Duganella zoogloeoides: one gene and its partner. The protein of the gene in region 2 interacts with the protein of the main gene of each other region in a pairwise test. Links are inferred from orthologs where the notes say so. Each region holds a gene or a part of one and is shown on either strand. Other genes may lie near its edges.

What was found. Proteins that work in one complex are often made in the same cells at the same time.
Region 1: the proteins of cysM (region 2) and accC interact in binary tests that used the Escherichia coli proteins (3 or more experiments, as listed by UniProt). The link is inferred for Duganella zoogloeoides from one-to-one orthologs.

The regions. Positions count from the first base shown.
Region 1 is NZ_CP140152.1:5,084,188-5,089,163, forward strand. Bases 940-3,907 are described here. They hold accC (acetyl-CoA carboxylase biotin carboxylase subunit), read left to right. Parts: upstream 940-1,714; coding sequence 1,715-3,100; downstream 3,101-3,907. Other genes in these bases: aroQ (type II 3-dehydroquinate dehydratase), read left to right, coding at 940-1,043; accB (acetyl-CoA carboxylase biotin carboxyl carrier protein), read left to right, coding at 1,131-1,595; prmA (50S ribosomal protein L11 methyltransferase), read left to right, coding at 3,097-3,907. In the rest of the region: SR858_RS22430 (TlpA family protein disulfide reductase), read left to right, coding at 1-512; more of aroQ, read left to right, coding at 606-939; more of prmA, read left to right, coding at 3,908-4,029; SR858_RS22455 (DUF3426 domain-containing protein), read left to right, coding at 4,038-4,976. UniProt on the Escherichia coli protein: This protein is a component of the acetyl coenzyme A carboxylase complex; first, biotin carboxylase catalyzes the carboxylation of the carrier protein and then the transcarboxylase transfers the carboxyl group to form malonyl-CoA.
Region 2 is NZ_CP140152.1:4,517,573-4,522,517, reverse strand. What follows is about bases 883-3,819. They hold cysM (cysteine synthase CysM), read left to right. Parts: upstream 883-1,868; coding sequence 1,869-2,771; downstream 2,772-3,819. Other genes in these bases: mltB (lytic murein transglycosylase B), read right to left, coding at 3,635-3,819; SR858_RS19960 (hypothetical protein), read right to left, coding at 2,856-3,200; SR858_RS19970 (FAD-dependent oxidoreductase), read right to left, coding at 883-1,683. Also shown: more of SR858_RS19970, read right to left, coding at 1-882; more of mltB, read right to left, coding at 3,820-4,804; SR858_RS19950 (transglutaminase family protein), read right to left, coding at 4,795-4,945. UniProt on the Escherichia coli protein: Two cysteine synthase enzymes are found. Both catalyze the same reaction. Cysteine synthase B can also use thiosulfate in place of sulfide to give cysteine thiosulfonate as a product.

The DNA.
Region 1 (4,976 bases), 570 kb from region 2 along the record:
GCGTTGCCGTGCTGTTTGCCGCTGCCGGCGCCTACACCGGCATGAAGAAAGAAGCGGCGCCGATTACGGCCACCGCCCCGGCCGGTGTGACCGGTCCGGTACAGGCGCTGCTAGCGCAAACCATGCCAGACGCGGCTGGCAAGGCCACGCCGCTGGCGCAGTTCCAGGGCAAGGCGATGCTGGTCAATTTCTGGGCCACGTGGTGCGCGCCGTGCGTGCAGGAAATGCCGGAGCTGTCCGAACTCTCGTCCGGAGAAGCCGGCAAGAAGCTGCAAGTTATCGGGATCGGTATCGATTCGCCAACCAACATCGCCGAATTTAGCGCCAAGTATAAAATCACCTACCCGGTGCTGGTGGCCGGCATGAGCGGCACGGACCTGTCGCGCCAGTTCGGCAATGTCAACGGCGGCCTGCCGTTCACGGTGCTGATCGGCGGCGACGGCCAGGTCAAGAAGACTTACCTGGGCAAGCTGAAGTTTGACGAGCTGCACAAGGATTTGGCAACGCTGTAACTTGCCAGACACTGGGTACACGCATTTTTTTCTCTTGCCAATGCAGGCAGTTGGCGGCAAAATGCGAAACTTTCGCGGAAAACGGTCAAGAACATGGCAAAAAACCTCCTCCTCCTGAACGGCCCCAACCTGAATTTATTGGGCACCCGGGAGCCGGAGATTTACGGCGCCGCCACCCTGGCCGATGTGGAACACGCAGCCCAGGCACAAGCGCAAGCGGCTGGCGCCACCTTGTCTTGTTTTCAGAGCAATCACGAAGGGGCGTTGATCGACCGCATCCATGCTGCCCGCACCGAGGGCGTGGACGCCATCGTCATCAACCCGGGTGGACTCACGCATACCAGCGTGGCGCTGCGCGACGCCCTGGCGGGCGTGGCCATTCCATTTGTAGAAGTGCATATTTCGAATATTTACCAGCGCGAGTCGTTTCGCCACCATTCATTCCTGAGCGCGATCGCCAGTGGCACGATCTGTGGACTCGGTATCGAAGGATATCGGTTTGCCATCGACTTCGTTCTTAAAAGGCGATAATCTACGCGATCTGCGCGCAATTTAACGCGGCTGCGCCCAAAAGGCGTCGCCGTCATCACTTAAAAACAAGATATTCCTGGGGGTTACATGGATCTACGCAAACTGAAGACCTTGATTGATTTGGTCGCAGAATCCGACATCGCAGAGCTCGAAGTGACCGAAGGCGAGAGCAAAGTCCGCATCGTCAAATCGTCGGCCATGCCGCAAAACCAGATGGTGATGATGCAGCCGCAAGGCATTCCTCAGTACCATGCAGCGCCGGCGCCAGCCGCCGCCCCGGTTGCCGCAGCCGCGCCTGCCGTAGCCGCCGAGCCAACCGGCCACATCGTCAAATCGCCGATGGTCGGCACCTTCTATCGTTCGTCGGCGCCGGGTTCGGCAGCCTTTGTCGAAGTGGGCGCCACCGTCAAGGAAGGCGACACCCTCTGCATCATCGAAGCGATGAAGCTGCTCAACGAAATCGATGCCGACAAGTCCGGCACGATCACCCAGATCCTGGTCGAGAATGGCCAGCCGGTCGAATTCGGCCAACCGCTGTTTGTGATAGGCTAAGACGAGTTTCAGCGCCCGCCCCGCCGCACTGTCGGTGACGGGCGCGCCGTCTTCCGCATCCCCTCCCTACTTGATGTTACCGGTCTCTGCCGGTGATCACAGAAATACGCGAACCTACCATGTTTGAAAAAATCCTCATTGCCAATCGTGGCGAAATTGCCCTCCGTATCCAGCGCGCTTGCCGCGAACTGGGCATCAAGACGGTCGTGGTCCACTCGGAAGCGGACAAGGACGCCAAGTACGTCAAATTGGCCGACGAGTCGGTATGTATCGGCCCGGCGGCCTCGACGCTCAGCTACCTGAACATGCCAGCCATCATCAGCGCGGCCGAAGTGACCGACGCCGAAGCGATCCACCCGGGCTACGGCTTCCTGTCGGAAAACGCCGACTTCGCCGAGCGCGTGGAAAAATCGGGCTTCGTGTTCATCGGTCCGCGTTCGGAATCGATCCGCATCATGGGCGACAAGGTGTCGGCCAAGCAAACCATGATCAAGGCGGGCGTGCCTTGCGTGCCCGGCTCGGAAGGCGCGCTTCCCGACGATCCGAAAGCCATCGTGCAGATCGCCCGCAAGGTCGGCTACCCGGTCATTATCAAGGCGGCCGGCGGCGGTGGCGGACGCGGCATGCGCGTGGTGCATACCGAAGCGGCGCTGATCAATGCCGTGGCCATGACCAAGACCGAAGCCGGTACCGCCTTCGGCAATCCGGAAGTGTACATGGAGAAGTACCTGGAAAATCCGCGCCACGTGGAAATCCAGATCCTTGCCGACGAACACAAAAACGCCGTCTGGCTGGGCGAACGCGACTGCTCGATGCAGCGCCGCCACCAGAAGGTGATCGAAGAAGCGCCGGCGCCGGGCATCCCGCGCAAGCTGATCGAAAAGATCGGCGACCGCTGCGCCGAAGCGTGCCGCAAGATCGGCTACCGTGGCGCCGGCACCTTCGAGTTCCTGTATGAAAACGGCGAGTTCTACTTCATCGAGATGAACACCCGCGTGCAGGTCGAACACCCGGTCACCGAAATGATCACCGGCATCGACATCGTGCAGGAACAGATCCGCATCGCCTGCGGCGAGAAGCTGCGCTTCCGCCAGCGCGACGTCATGCTGTCGGGCCACGCCATCGAGTGCCGTATCAATGCCGAAGATGCCTTCAAGTTCACGCCGTCGCCGGGCCGCATTACGTCGTGGCACGTGCCGGGTGGTCCCGGCATCCGCGTCGATTCGCACGCATATGCCGGCTACTACGTGCCGCCGCATTACGATTCGATGATCGGCAAGGTCATTTCGTACGGCGCCACCCGCGAGCAGGCCATCCGCCGCATGCAGATCGCGCTGTCGGAAATGGTCGTCGAAGGTATTTCGACCAACATCCCGCTGCACCGCGAGCTGATGATCGATGCCCGTTTCATCGAAGGCGGCACCAATATTCACTACCTCGAGCACAAGCTGGCCGACATGCCAGAACTCAATAAACTGAGCCTGAACCCGAAAGCGCCACAATGAGCTGGACCGAAATCGTCATCGAAATCGCGCGCGAACACGCCGAAGCCCTGTCCGAAGCACTGATGGACGTGGGCGCGCTGTCGGTCTCCGTCGAGGACGCCGATGAAGGCACCGACGCCGAACGTCCGCTGTTCGGCGAGCCGGGCATGGAACCGACCGAAGCGGCCTGGGACCACAGCCGCGTGGTGGCCCTCACCGACGAAGCCGACGACCAGGCCGTGATCGTGGCCGCTGCCGCCGGCCAGGCTGGCCTGGCCAAGCTGCCCAAGTTCACCACCCGCAAGGTGGAAGAGCAGGACTGGGTGCGCCTGACGCAGTCGCAATTCGCACCGATTCACATCGGCAAGAACATCTGGGTCGTGCCGAGCTGGCACGAGGCACCGGATCCTGACGCGCTGATCCTGGAACTCGACCCGGGCCTGGCGTTCGGTACCGGCAGCCATCCGACCACGCGCTTGTGCATGGAATGGCTGGAAGCCCATCCGGCGCCCGGCAAGACCGTGCTCGACTACGGCTGCGGTTCCGGCATCCTGGCCATGGTAGCCAGGAAGGTCGGCGCTGGTGAAGTCGTGGGTGTGGACATCGATCCGCAAGCGATCGAATCGGCTGCCGACAATGCCCAGCGCAACCATTGCGAGATCGAATACTTCCTGCCCGACACCTTCGCCCAGTCCGCGCATGCCGAGCAGAAGTTCGACATCGTGGTGGCGAATATCCTGTCGAGCCCGTTGAAATTGATGGCGCCGATGTTGTCGGGCCGCGTCGCGCCCGGTGGCGCACTGATCCTGTCGGGCGTGCTGGCGCGCCAGGCCGAGGAAGTGGCTGCCGCTTACGCACCGTTCATCAAGCTCGGCGTATGGGCCGAACAGGATGGCTGGGTCGCCCTGCACGGTCGCCTCGGCAGTGACGTGGTTCCCGCCGCGCGCTAATCACACCCATGGCGCTTGCCACCAAATGCCCCCACTGCAACACGATATTTCGGGTCGCTCATGACCAGCTGAAATTACGTGGGGGCATAGTGCGCTGTGGCTCCTGCAACCAGGTGTTTGACGGTAATGCTGCGTTGCTGGAGCCGCTGGCGCCGCCTGCTGCGCCAGCCGTTTCTTCCGCTGCTGTTCCTTCTGCAGCAGCTCCTTCTACCGCTGCTCGTCTTGCCGCGGCTCCTGCCGGCTCCGTGCCTGATGCCGCTGCGCCTCCTGCCGCCATTGCGCCGGCCGCCGAACCAAGCGAGTTCGATCTCGATTTCGACGACGTCGATGACGCTGCCCTGCCCCCGCTGCCTGTGATGGCTGAGGTCAAATTGCCGGACTCGGTGGCGGCATTGAGCCTGGATTTCGATGATGAGGCCGGGACTGCTGCGGCCGAACCTGCGCCGCAGCCATTGCCCGCACAGTGGCGTGTTCGGCCGCCGGCGCCGCCAGCAGCGCCGGTATCGCTCACCAAGCCTGAGCCCGAGCCGCTGCGTGATCCCCAGCCGCTACCAGCGCCTGCCGTACTGGCCGAACCCGAACCCGCGCCCGCCCCGCCCCCCGAACCGACCGCGCAAGACCTGATCAGCGGCGACACGCTGTCCGAGGAAGAGTTGCAAGCGGCGATCGAGGTGGAACTGGCCGCGCTGGACGCCCGCATGGCGGCCGCGCAACCGGCGCCGGCCGTGCAAGTCGTCCGGGAAGTCAGGCCGGCACGCAGCGACGAGCGCCGCGAACCCACGCTCGACTTTTCCCCGCACCCTGACGAACTCGACGAAGAAGACGAGCAGGCGCTGCTGCAACTGTCCCATGGCGGTCTTGCCGCCCAGGCGCAAGACGACATTCCGCCCAGCCACACGCTGCTGCGCACCGTCTCCGCCCCGCCCGCAGACCGCTATTACGAGCCG
Region 2 (4,945 bases):
GCGCACGTCGCCGATGGCAAATACGCCCGGCACGCTGGTTTCCAGCGCTGCGCGGCTGGGCAGCTCGCGCGGATAGACGCCGTTTTCGAAGTTGGCGCGGCATTGCGCCTTGGCGACATCGAAACCGGTCCGGATGAAGCCGTGGTCGTCCACGTCCACGCCGCAGTCGCTGAGCCACGCGGTGTTGGGATCGGCGCCGATGAACAGGAACACGCGGCACACATCGTAGTCGGTTTCCTGTTCGGTTTTGGCGTTGCGCACGCGGATCTGTTTCAGGCCGTCGTCGTTGCCTTCCAGCGCCACGATTTCGCTGTGCGTGTGCAGCTCGATATTGGGCGTGGCTTCGATGCGTTCGATCAGGTAGCTCGACATGGTGGCGGCCAGACTGTCGCGGCGGATCAGGATGTGCACCTTGGATGCATGGCCCGACAGGAATACGGCAGCCTGGCCGGCCGAGTTGCCGCCGCCGACCAGCACGATTTCTTCCGAGCGGCACAGCTTGGCCTCGATCGGCGACGCCCAGTAGTAAACACCCTTGCCCTCGAACTGCTTGAGGTTGGCCAGCGACGGCCGGCGGTAGCGCGCGCCGCACGACAGCACCACGGTGCGCGCCTTGAGCTTCTGGTAGCTGCCGCACATTTCCACTTGCAGCGGCCAGGTGTCGCAGATCAGGCGGCCGGTGGGCGCCGGGATGGCGATCTCGACGCCGAACTTCTGCGCCTGCACGTACGCACGGCCTGCCAGCGCGCCGCCCGAGATGCCGGTGGGAAAACCCAGGTAGTTTTCGATACGGGCGCTGGCGCCCGCCTGACCGCCGTAGGCGCGCGTTTCCAGCGCCAGCACCGACAACCCTTCGGATGCGGCATACACGGCGGTCGCCAGGCCGGCCGGACCGGCGCCCACCACGATCACGTCCCACACCTTGTCTTCGCTCAGTTCGGGCAGCATGCCCAGGCAGCGGCCCATGTCCACCACGGTGGGGTTTTTCTTGATGGCGCCGTCGGGGCAGACCACCAGCGGCAGGTCGTCGCCGCTGGCCTGGTGCAGGGCGATCAGGTCGGCCGCGCGCAGGTCTTCGGCCGGGTCGATCACGCTGTACGGGTGGCCATTGGCCGACAGGAAGCTTTGCAGCGCGTGTACCCGGCCCTGGCTGCGCGCGCCGATGATGGTGGGGCCGCCCGAGTTCTGCTCGATCAGGCCCACCCGGCGCAGGATCAACGCCCGCACAATGCGCTCGCCCAGGTCGGCATGCGCGACCAGCAAGGCGCGCAGCGATTCCGGCGGCACCACCAGCACCTCGGTGGTGCCGGCTGCGTAGCCGTTGGCCAGCGGCGAGCGGCCCGACAGTTGCGCCACCTCACCGGCGAACTGGCCGACGGTGTGGGTGATGAACAGCAGCGGGTCGTCGAGGCCGTTGGTGCGGTACATGGCGATCGCACCCTTGAGCACCAGCATCAGGCCATAGCAGGTTTTGCCTGCTTCGATCACCGGTTCGCCGTCCTGGTACGTGCGCGCCTGGCCGAACCGCAGCATGTGCTTGATGTCGCCGGGGCTCAGGGTAGGGAAGATCTGGTAGCCGCGCTTTTCCAGGTCGAGCGTGGGAGCGGACGCGGTAGCCGTGGCCGTGGAAGCGAGGGCGTCGTGCGTTTCTGCGGCGATGGGGTCGAGCGGGGAGATGGCCATGATGTGGAAAGAAGTGGGTGCGCCGGGGTGGCGATTGGATGGAAGTCTAGCGCAAGGCGTGGCGTGCGTGTGAAGAGTTGGCGCGCCTTGACCTTTCGGGAGGGGCCATCGTGGTGCTTGCAATACACGCAAGCCCAACTCGGATTAAAATGGCTGTTCTGACGCACTCACCGACAAAGAAAACGATGGCTTACAAGACTCTGGAAGATACGATCGGCAATACGCCGCTGGTGCAGCTGACCCGCCTGCCGGGCGCCGAGGCGGCGGCACGCAACAATATCATTTTGGGCAAGCTCGAAGGCAACAACCCGGCCGGTTCGGTCAAGGACCGCGCGGCCATGTCCATGCTCAAGCGCGCCGAGGAACGCGGCGACATCAAGCCCGGCGATACGCTGATCGAAGCGACCAGCGGCAACACCGGCATCGCGCTGGCCATGGCGGCCGCGCTGCGCGGCTACAAGATGCTGCTCCTGATGCCGGAAAACCTCAGCGTGGAACGACGCCAGAGCATGGCCGCCTACGGCGCCCAGATCATGCTCACGCCCAAGACCGGCGGCATGGAATACGCGCGCGACATGGCCGAGCAATTGCAAAAAGACGGCAAGGGCATCATCCTCGACCAGTTCGGCAACCAGGACAATGCACGTGCCCACTACGACAGCACCGGCCCCGAAATTTGGCGCGACACCGAAGGCCGCGTCACGCACTTCGTCAGCGCCATGGGCACCACCGGCACCATCATGGGCGTGTCGCGCTACCTGAAAGAGCAAAACCCGGGCGTGCAGATCATCGGCGCCGAGCCGGAAGAAGGTTCGTCGATACCCGGCATCCGCAAATGGCCGGAAGCCTACCTGCCGAAGATCTACGACCGCACGCGGGTGGACAAGGTGGAATCGGTTTCGCAGGCAGCAGCCGAACGCATGGCGCGCCGGATGGCGGCGGAAGAGGGGATTTTCTGCGGAATTTCGGCAGCGGGCGCCTGCGAGATCGCACTGCGCCTGTCGCAAACGGTGGAGAACGCGACGATCGTGTTCATCGTCTGCGACCGTGGTGACCGCTACCTGTCGACCGGTGTGTTCCCGGCCTGATATAGAACGTTGATGCAGAAACTTAAAGCAAACAATCCCGCGCCCCTGGATAAGGGGCCGGGATGATGTGACGACCGGGGTGAATTAACCCTGGCTGCCCGAACCGGAATCGACCGGATCTTTCGGTTTGAACTGTTTGTCGCTGATGCGGAACTTGTTGCGGCGATCGCCCATCAAGTAACGCAGGTCGCGAATGCTCAGATCGCTCACTTCGTGCATGCGAATCAGCAGCGAGGCGCCGACCGGCAGACGGTGGTGACGAATTTTCGAGATCACCGGCGGCGCAACTTCCAGCGCGCGCGACAAGGCCGCATCGTTTTTCAGACGCAGGTTCTCGATCAGGGTATCGAGCAGGCGGTTGGGATTGTATTGCAGCAGGTCATCGCCATCCGCATCGTTGTTCATATCTATGCCGACTTGGTTTGTCATGATTTCGTCTTTTCCTTCTGTAAAGTTGTCCTGCTAAGTACAACACTCGGAGCTCGCTTTGCTGCGTAATGTTCTTCCTTACTCAGGAAAATTCACACACGGACGGAATTCCGGGATAAAAAGTTTCATAATATATACACAATTATACAACATCGCGCCATATAATACTCAGCAGCAATTAAAAAAAGCTTTGCGTGTGTGATCTTGTTGTCAAGATGCAACATTGTGTGAGAATTATACACCGCTTCTTGTGCTAAGCTTCGGTGCCCACATCATATTAGCAACTAAACTTAATTGTAAGGCAATTCTGTTGGTGTGCAGGATATTTTTTTGCCGTGCTAAGTTAGTTGTCGCACGGAAGATAATTTCTATTTAGTAATTAAGATAGTGCTCTCAAGAACTTGTCTCAAGAGCATTTACGCTTCCTTACATCCTTATAGACCAGCCCCTACAGCGCCGTTATTGCCACGCGCATCCTTGATCGCCTGTCCCAGGTCCACGACCGACATCGCATAGAAGTAGCTGCGGTTGTATTGGGTAATGGCAAAGAAATTCGGATTGGCAGCCCAATATTCGGTCGCCTCGCCACCATTTTGCAAGTCTACCAGGCCATACAAATTCTGATCCGGCAATGCTACTGTGGGGACGACACCCGCTGCCGACAAGTCCTGCGGCTTGTATTTTGCCGTCAACCCCTGTTGCAATAGCGGCTCCCAGGCGCGGTTAGCCGAGACTTTGACCGGGTAGGCGATCGGCCCCGTTACCTGGCGCTGCCAGCCATGGGCGGCCAGGAACGACGCCACGCTGCCGACCACGTCGGTGCTCGAACCGAGCAGGTCGATCTTGCCGCTGCCATCGAAATCGACCGCGTATTTCATCGCGCTGCTGGGCATGAACTGCGGCATGCCCATGGCGCCGGCAAACGAACCGAGCATCGAAAGCGGCTCGAGGCCGTCGGCGCGGGCGAACAGCAGCGCCGCTTCCAGCTCGCTTTTGAAATACGCCATGCGCGCTTCGCGCGTCGGGCTCTCGGGATAGGAAAACGCCAGCGTGGTCAGGGTGTCGAGCACGCGGAAGCGGCCAGTGATGCGGCCGTACACGGTTTCCACGCCGACGATGGCAACGATGATCTCGGCCGGCACGCCGTACAGCGATTCGGCGCGCGCGAGCGCTTCGGCATTCTCGTTCCAGAACCGCACGCCGGCGCTGGTGCGCACCGGATCGACGTTCAGGGCGCGGTAGGCCTGCCAGTTTTTCGGCTTGCCCGGCGGCGCCGGTTTGACCAGTTGCACCACCGAGTCCAGGTAGCGCACCTGGTTGATCACGGTGTCGAGCTCCTTGCGGTCGAAACCGTTGCGGATGGCAACGTCATCGAGGAACGTCCGCACTTCCTTCCACTCGCCGAAGTTGACGTATTCGCCGACGTAATCGGTGCCGGGCTTGGGCGCGGGCTTGGGTTCGGCCTTTTTCTTGGGCGCGGTTTTCTTGTGCTGCGACGGGGGCAGCTTGTAGCCGTAGCGGTCCACACCTTGCGCATGGACGCCGGCGGCGCAGGTCAGCAGCAGGGAGGCCAGCAGGGGAGCAATCAGAGGTTTTATCGGCATAGGGGTAACAGTGTTTTAAGCGTCGCCAGCGACGCTGTACGTGATTCGGTATCGGGCGCGGCGTATTTGAGTGTCCCGTACAGTAACAAAAACCGGTCGGCGGCGGCGTGCTGTTCCGCACTTGCCGGCCGCGTGCGCAGG